2 linked regions of the Prochlorococcus marinus str. AS9601 genome follow. The protein of the gene in region 1 interacts with the protein of each later gene in a pairwise test. Links are inferred from orthologs where the notes say so. Each region holds a gene or a part of one and is shown on either strand. Other genes may lie near its edges.

Region 1 (3,665 bases):
GAAAATTTACCGACAATTCCATATGCAGCTTGTTGAGCGATTTCATTTTGTACGGGTCTTTTTACAAAATTACTCTTATGACCACTTGCGTCAATGACTAACCTCGCCTTTATTCTTAGTCCTGAAGAACAAATAACCTCAGATATTTTATTTTTCTCTTTAATATCTTTTGCCGTTTCATTCAACCATTCAATCCCTTTGCACTTTTTTAAAAGTTCATTTTGAAAAGCTTCTTGATTTATTAAACCATAATCATAATTATGTTTTGTTGGATTATCTCCCTTTTTATTTTCCCCGTTTCCAAAAAAACTAACTGTTTTACACCACCGATGAGATAACAATGACTCTAATCCTAATTCCTCTAATTCAGATGCCCAAATTCCATATGTATTCTCCCATTTTTCATTTGGAGATTTAGTTGATATTCCCTTTATACTAAGATCTTGCTTGGCTAATTCTGAAGCTAAGCACAGTGCTGCAGGCCCGGAACCTAAAATTAAAATATCAAGTATTTCCATATGATCTAATAAGCCAATCTCTTTTAATTTTCTTTGTCTGAGTTGGATTGGTCTGCTTCTTCTGTTTGTTCATGAGGAACCAATACAACTTCTGATAAATGATCGCCCATATCTAATCTTTGTAATTTTACTCCAGTAGCGGCTCTGGATTGCTGGGATATTTTATCTGCGTTTGTTCTAACAATAACACCTTTTTCGGTCACAAAAAGTAATTCTTCCCCTTCTCCAAGAACCTTCAAACAAACTAATACATCGTCTTTAATTCTGAATTTTATTGCTCTCAATCCCATGCCAGCTCTTTTTTGTAATCTAAACTGAGTTACAGGTACTCTTTTACCTAGTCCAAATGCACTGGCTATTAGAACCCAAGGACCCTCTGAAGAGTTGACTTCAAGATTTTCATCAGACTCTTTCGTAATATCTTCACTTTTAGCTAATTGATCAACTAAATCAGATGTTAAAACATCCATAGATACTAGATTATCGCCTTTCCTAAGGTTCATTGATTTAACCCCCCTTGCCGTCCTGCCAAGTGGCCTTAATTCGTTAATATCTAGTCTGAAATGGATCGCCATTCCTGTTCTTGATCCAATTAAAACACTGTCACCTTCTCTGGATAACCTAACCCAAGTTAAAGCATCTCCATCCTCAAGATTTATTGCTATTAATCCATTAGATCGAATTTTTGAGAAAGCAGAAAGTGAAGTTCTTTTTATAAATCCAGCCTTGGTTAGCATTAACAGATAACAATCGTTATCAAAAGAATCTACTGCAACTAGCGAGGTTATCTTTTCTTCTCTTGGTATTGGGAGAAGTTGAACTGATGGAGTACCTTTAGCTGTTCTGCTACTCATGGGAACTCTATATGCTGGTAAAGCATAAGATACACCTCTATCACTGAAAAGCAAAAGAGTATCATGATCATTACAACTTATAAATAGTTTTACTTCATCATCTTCTTGTGTCTTTGTTCCAGCTTTACCTCTAGACCCACGACTTGTAGATTCGAATTCATTAACAGGCATTCTTTTTAAATAACCCGCTTCAGTCAATAAAACTACAGATCTGTCATTAGCAATAAGATCAATATCATCTAGACCACCGCCCAAATCAAGTATTTCTGTTTTTCTTGGAGAGGAAAATCTTTCATCGATTTTATTAAGTTCTTCTAGAATAATTTCAAATATTCTTTCTTTACTATTCAATATTTGCTTATATAAGTTGATTTTTCTGGTTAACTCATCATGTTCTCCTTTGATTTTATCTGCTTCTAGTGCTGTTAATCTTCTTAATTGCATTTGTAAAATAGCTTCTGCCTGTGTGGCAGATAACTCATGATCAGCTTGTAAATTTTCTCTGGCTGAAACTGTATCTTTTGCTGATCTTATTAGATTAATTATCTCATCCATAGCACCCAATGCTAATAAAAGACCGTTTACTATATGATCCCTCTCTTCAGCCTTTTTCAATAAAAATCCTGTTCTTCGCCTTATTGTCTCTACTCTAAAGTCTAGAAATACATCTAACATTTTCCTGAGAGAAAGTGTTGTGGGCTCTCCTTTTACTAAAGCAAGTATATTTGCACTAAAGTTATTCTGTAGAGGTGTTAACTTAAATAGATTATTTAAAACTACTTGTGGGTAGGCATCTCTTTTTAGTTCAATAACAATCCTCATTCCGTCTCGATCACTTTCATCTCTAATATCAGAAATACCTTCTAATTTTTTTTCATTAACCAAATCAGCAATTCTTTCTATCAATGCTGCTTTATTTGTTTGAAATGGAAGCTCTGTAATTATTACTGCATCTTTTTCTGCTCTACTAGTAGATTTAATTTGCTCAATATTTGCTACACCTCTCATAGTTATTGAACCCCTTCCTGTTTTGAAAGTTTCTTTGATACCGTCTCTGCCTAAGATTTGACCACCTGTAGGAAAATCAGGACCCTTAATTATTTCAAAAAGTTCTCTATCTTCAAGTGAAGGGTTTTTGATTATTGATTTAAGACCATTAATTAATTCCCCTAAGTTATGAGGTGGGATATTAGTTGCCATTCCTACTGCTATTCCAGATGATCCATTTAGAAGTAGTTGAGGAATCCTAGCAGGCAAAACTGTTGGCTCTTGCTGAGAGCCATCAAAATTATCGGCGAAATCTACAGTTTCAGATTCAATATCCTCTAATAAACTTTCATCTGTAAGAGACTGCAAACGAGATTCTGTATATCTCATTGCTGCTGGAGGGTCGTTATCAACAGAACCAAAGTTTCCATGGCCATCTATGAGTGGCATCCTCATCGAGAAATCCTGAGCCATCCTAACCAAAGCATCATAAACAGCAGTATCGCCATGAGGGTGGTACTTACCTAGTACTTCTCCTACAACTCTTGCACATTTTCTATATGGTCTTCCGCTAGTTAAACCAAGTTCATACATTGCATAAAGAATCCTTCTATGAACAGGTTTTAATCCATCTCTTGCATCTGGAAGAGCACGACCAACTATTACGCTCATTGCATACTCAAGGTATGAGCGAGACATCTCATTTCTTAGGTCAGTCTGAATAATTCGGTCGTTATCTTCGCTTAAACCTGAGTTATCAGAATCTAAAATATCAGACATATAAAAATCCTTTTTTTAATAATAATCGCTGATTGTCATAATGAATAAAAAAAAATATTTATTTAATTCCCAAATACTTACATTTACACACAAATCAAAATAAAACCTTTTGTTTTTGAACAAATCTTGGCTTATTACCCCTTTAGTTGTTAATTTAATCAAAATAAAGAGTAAATTATCGTGAATATTGAACTTGGTCTAAATAAAAAAGTCAGAAGGGCTTATGGCATTGATGAAATAGCTTTAGTCCCTGGTAATAGAACTCTTGATTATGATTTAACTGATCCTTCTTGGTCAATAGGTGATATCAAAAGAGAAGTTCCGATCGTAGCTAGTGCTATGGACAGTGTTGTGGATGTTGATACGGCTGTAGAACTCACGAAATTAGGTTGTCTAGGGGTTATTAATATGGAGGGCATACAGACAAGATATGAAAACCCTGATGAAATATTAAACCAAATAGCATCAGTCGGGAAGAATGATTTTGTTCCGTTAATGCAGAAGATTTACAGTGAACCAGTCAAGG
Region 2 (3,477 bases), 590 kb from region 1 along the record:
TTTTTTAATAAGTCCCAACATTTTTTCTGACCAAGTTCTTCCAATTGTTTTCTCAAATCATTTTGAGGTGGGACGTCTGGTACAAAAAAACCTTTTGTTATCGAGTTCATATACAACCCACTACCTCCAACAAGAAAAGGTAGATTATTTTGTTTAATTTCACTTTTTATTGATTTTTGAGCAATTCCTTGAAATTGTTTAACATTAATTGGATGGATTGGCTCCTCAATATCTATTAAAAAATGCTTGATTTTTTTTTGTTGGTTTTTAGATGGCTTGGCTGTTCCAATATCCATGGACTTATAAATTTGCCTTGAATCGATATTATGTATATGAGTTTTAAAATATTCTGCAATTTCAATAGCTAATTCTGTTTTGCCACTTGCAGTAGGCCCAATCAAAATTATGACATTAGGAAGGTCTCTAGACATATGAATTTATGAAGAAAAAAAAATTAGCTATATAATTAAAGAGATTAAACTTTTCATTGACTTCGAGCCTTTATCTGATTGCGGTGGTAAGTTTAAATAAAGATCTTTTAAAAATAACATTTTAAAAGTTGAATATTTTTTTATATTAAATGAGTGAGGACAAAAGATCTAATAAAATCTCAAATGATTATGGCGCGGATCAGATTCAGGTTTTAGAGGGGTTAGAACCAGTTCGAAAACGACCTGGTATGTATATAGGTTCAACAGGGCCTAGGGGATTACATCATTTAGTATATGAGGTAGTTGATAACTCAGTTGATGAAGCACTTGCAGGACATTGTGATCACATTGAAATAGTTCTTCGAGCAGATGGTTCTGCTTTTATTTCTGATAATGGAAGAGGTATTCCAACAGATATTCATCCAAGAACAGGGAAAAGTGCCCTAGAGACTGTACTAACTGTTCTGCATGCAGGAGGTAAATTTGGAAGTGGTGGTTATAAAGTCTCAGGGGGTTTGCATGGAGTTGGAATATCTGTAGTTAATGCTCTAAGCGAATGGGTTAATGTGACTGTTTATAGGGATGGAAGCGAATTTAATCAAAGATTTGAAAAAGGTGTATCAAAGGGTGAATTGCAAGCTAAAAAGCAGACTGGTAAGCCATTTAAGAAAGGGACAAGTATTTGCTTTAAACCCGACAAAACTATTTTTTCTGGCGGAATTGAGTTTGAATATGCTCTTCTTTCTTCTAGATTAAGGGAATTAGCTTATCTAAATGGCGGAGTAAAAATTGTTTTTAGAGATGAAAGAAATCAATTATCAGATGGTTCCTTTAAAGAAGAAATTTATTTGTATCAAGGAGGTATTAAAGAATATGTTGAATACATGAATGCTGAAAAAGATTCTATTCATCCTGAAATAATTTATGTTGACTCACAGAAAGAAAATGTATATGTAGAAGCAGCTTTACAATGGTGTTCAGATGTATATTCAGATAATATTTTAGGGTTTGCGAATAATATTAGAACTATTGATGGAGGGACTCACATTGAAGGGTTAAAAACAGTTCTGACAAGAACTTTCAATAATCTTGCAAAAAAGAGGGGCAAAAGAAAAGATATTGAAAAAAATTTAGCTGGCGAAAATATTAGAGAGGGTTTGACTGTTGTTTTATCGGTAAAAGTCCCAGATCCCGAATTTGAAGGGCAAACAAAAACAAAGTTAGGAAATACTGAAGTACGAGGAATTGTGGATTCTCTCATTGGGGAGGCTCTTACAAAATATATGGAATTCAATCCTGCAATTTTGGATTTGATCCTTGAAAAAGCAATTCAATCATTTAATGCAGCAGAAGCTGCGAGAAGGGCTAGAGAATTAGTAAGAAGAAAAAGTGTTCTAGAAAGTTCCACTTTACCTGGCAAATTAGCAGATTGTAGTTCTAGAGATCCCTCAGAATCAGAAATTTATATAGTTGAAGGAGATTCAGCTGGAGGTTCTGCAAAACAAGGACGAGATAGAAATTTTCAGGCTATTTTGCCTCTCAGGGGAAAAATTCTTAATATTGAAAAAACTGACGATACTAAAATATATAAAAATACAGAAATACAGTCATTAATAACAGCTCTAGGATTAGGAATAAAAGGAGAGGAGTTCGACGAAAGCTCTTTGAGATATCATAGGGTTGTTATTATGACGGATGCTGATGTTGACGGTGCTCATATAAGAACTTTATTGCTGACATTTTTTTATAGATACCAAAGAGAACTTGTTGAGAAAGGTTTTATATATATTGCTTGTCCCCCTCTTTATAAAGTTGAAAGAGGTAAAAATCATAATTACTGTTATAACGAGAATCAATTAAAGGATACAATTCAAGGTTTTGGAGAAAATGCAAATTATAATATTCAAAGATTTAAGGGACTTGGTGAGATGATGCCAAAACAATTATGGGATACAACTATGAATCCCCAAACGAGGATGATGAAAAGGGTTGAAATCGAAGATGCACTTGAAGCTGACAGAATATTTAATATATTAATGGGAGATAAAGTTGCACCAAGAAGAGAATTTATTGAAACCCATAGTGGCAACTTAGATATGGCAACTTTAGACATATGATTAATAATGTTCTCAAGAATTTTTGTTTAATTACTTTTGCATTAATTGCTCCAATTACATTACCTGCTGGTGGGATCCAAAGAAGTTTAAATCAAAATAAGTTCCCTAATAATACAAATGAAATTATATTGAGTTCCAAGGCTTCTCTTTATTCTTATCCTGAAATTTATGCTAAGGAATTATTAGTTCTTGATGTAGGTACAACTTTATCAGTATTACGTAGTTGGAAAGTCAGTAAAAGCGAAACTTGGGTTAGGGTTGAATTAGCTTCTAATAAATTCTTAGATGATCCTAATATGATTTTAAAAGGTTGGATAAAAATGTAAATTTTGGATTTTAGTTCAATAAGTATAATTTTACTCGGCAGTACTTTTGGATTAATACTTAGGATATTCATACAAAATAATTTTAAAAAAAGTATAGGTTTTGATATTCAAAATACTTCAATAGTAAATTTTTTATCATCTTTTTTTTTAGGAATATTAGTAGCTTTAAATTTTAATAATAAAGAAATATTAGTATTATTTTATGGCGGTTTTTTAGGATGTTTTAGTACATTTTCTTCTTTTATATATCAGCTATTTATCCTATTTAAAAAGAGAAAATTTCTAATATTATTTTTCCACTATATTTTGGTGATTACTTTTTCATTCCTTTTCTTTTATTTAGGTTATTTTCTTATTCAGTTTTTTTTAAAGTGAAAATAAATAATTTTATATATATTATTTTAGCTGCTTACCTAGCTACTTTTTTAAGATTAACTATAACTAATAATTTTTTTATTTCAATAATAGGATCATTTTTCTTGGGTTTTTTTATCAGTAAGAGATTAAGCTATTCAACTAAAAAAATTTTATTGAGTGGTTTTTTTTCTTGCTTTACATCCTTTAGCGGATTTATATATTTTTTGTACAAAATTTTAAATCAAG

Evidence for each region.
Region 2: the proteins of gyrA (region 1) and gyrB interact in binary tests that used the Escherichia coli proteins (3 or more experiments, as listed by UniProt). The link is inferred for Prochlorococcus marinus str. AS9601 from one-to-one orthologs.

The regions. Positions count from the first base shown.
Region 1 is NC_008816.1:979,408-983,072, reverse strand. Bases 341-3,503 are described here. They hold gyrA (DNA gyrase subunit A), read right to left. Parts: upstream 3,140-3,503; coding sequence 542-3,139; downstream 341-541. Other genes in these bases: A9601_RS14655 (GuaB3 family IMP dehydrogenase-related protein), read left to right, coding at 3,320-3,503; crtL (lycopene beta cyclase), read right to left, coding at 341-518. Also shown: more of crtL, read right to left, coding at 1-340; more of A9601_RS14655, read left to right, coding at 3,504-3,665. UniProt on the Escherichia coli protein: A type II topoisomerase that negatively supercoils closed circular double-stranded (ds) DNA in an ATP-dependent manner to maintain chromosomes in an underwound state.
Region 2 is NC_008816.1:1,572,348-1,575,824, reverse strand. Bases 90-3,064 are described here. They hold gyrB (DNA topoisomerase (ATP-hydrolyzing) subunit B), read left to right. Parts: upstream 90-580; coding sequence 581-2,548; downstream 2,549-3,064. Other genes in these bases: A9601_RS17790 (FluC/FEX family fluoride channel), read left to right, coding at 2,878-3,064; A9601_RS17795 (hypothetical protein), read left to right, coding at 2,545-2,874; miaA (tRNA (adenosine(37)-N6)-dimethylallyltransferase MiaA), read right to left, coding at 90-431. Also shown: more of miaA, read right to left, coding at 1-89; more of A9601_RS17790, read left to right, coding at 3,065-3,249; A9601_RS17785 (FluC/FEX family fluoride channel), read left to right, coding at 3,246-3,477. UniProt on the Escherichia coli protein: DNA gyrase negatively supercoils closed circular double-stranded DNA in an ATP-dependent manner to maintain chromosomes in an underwound state.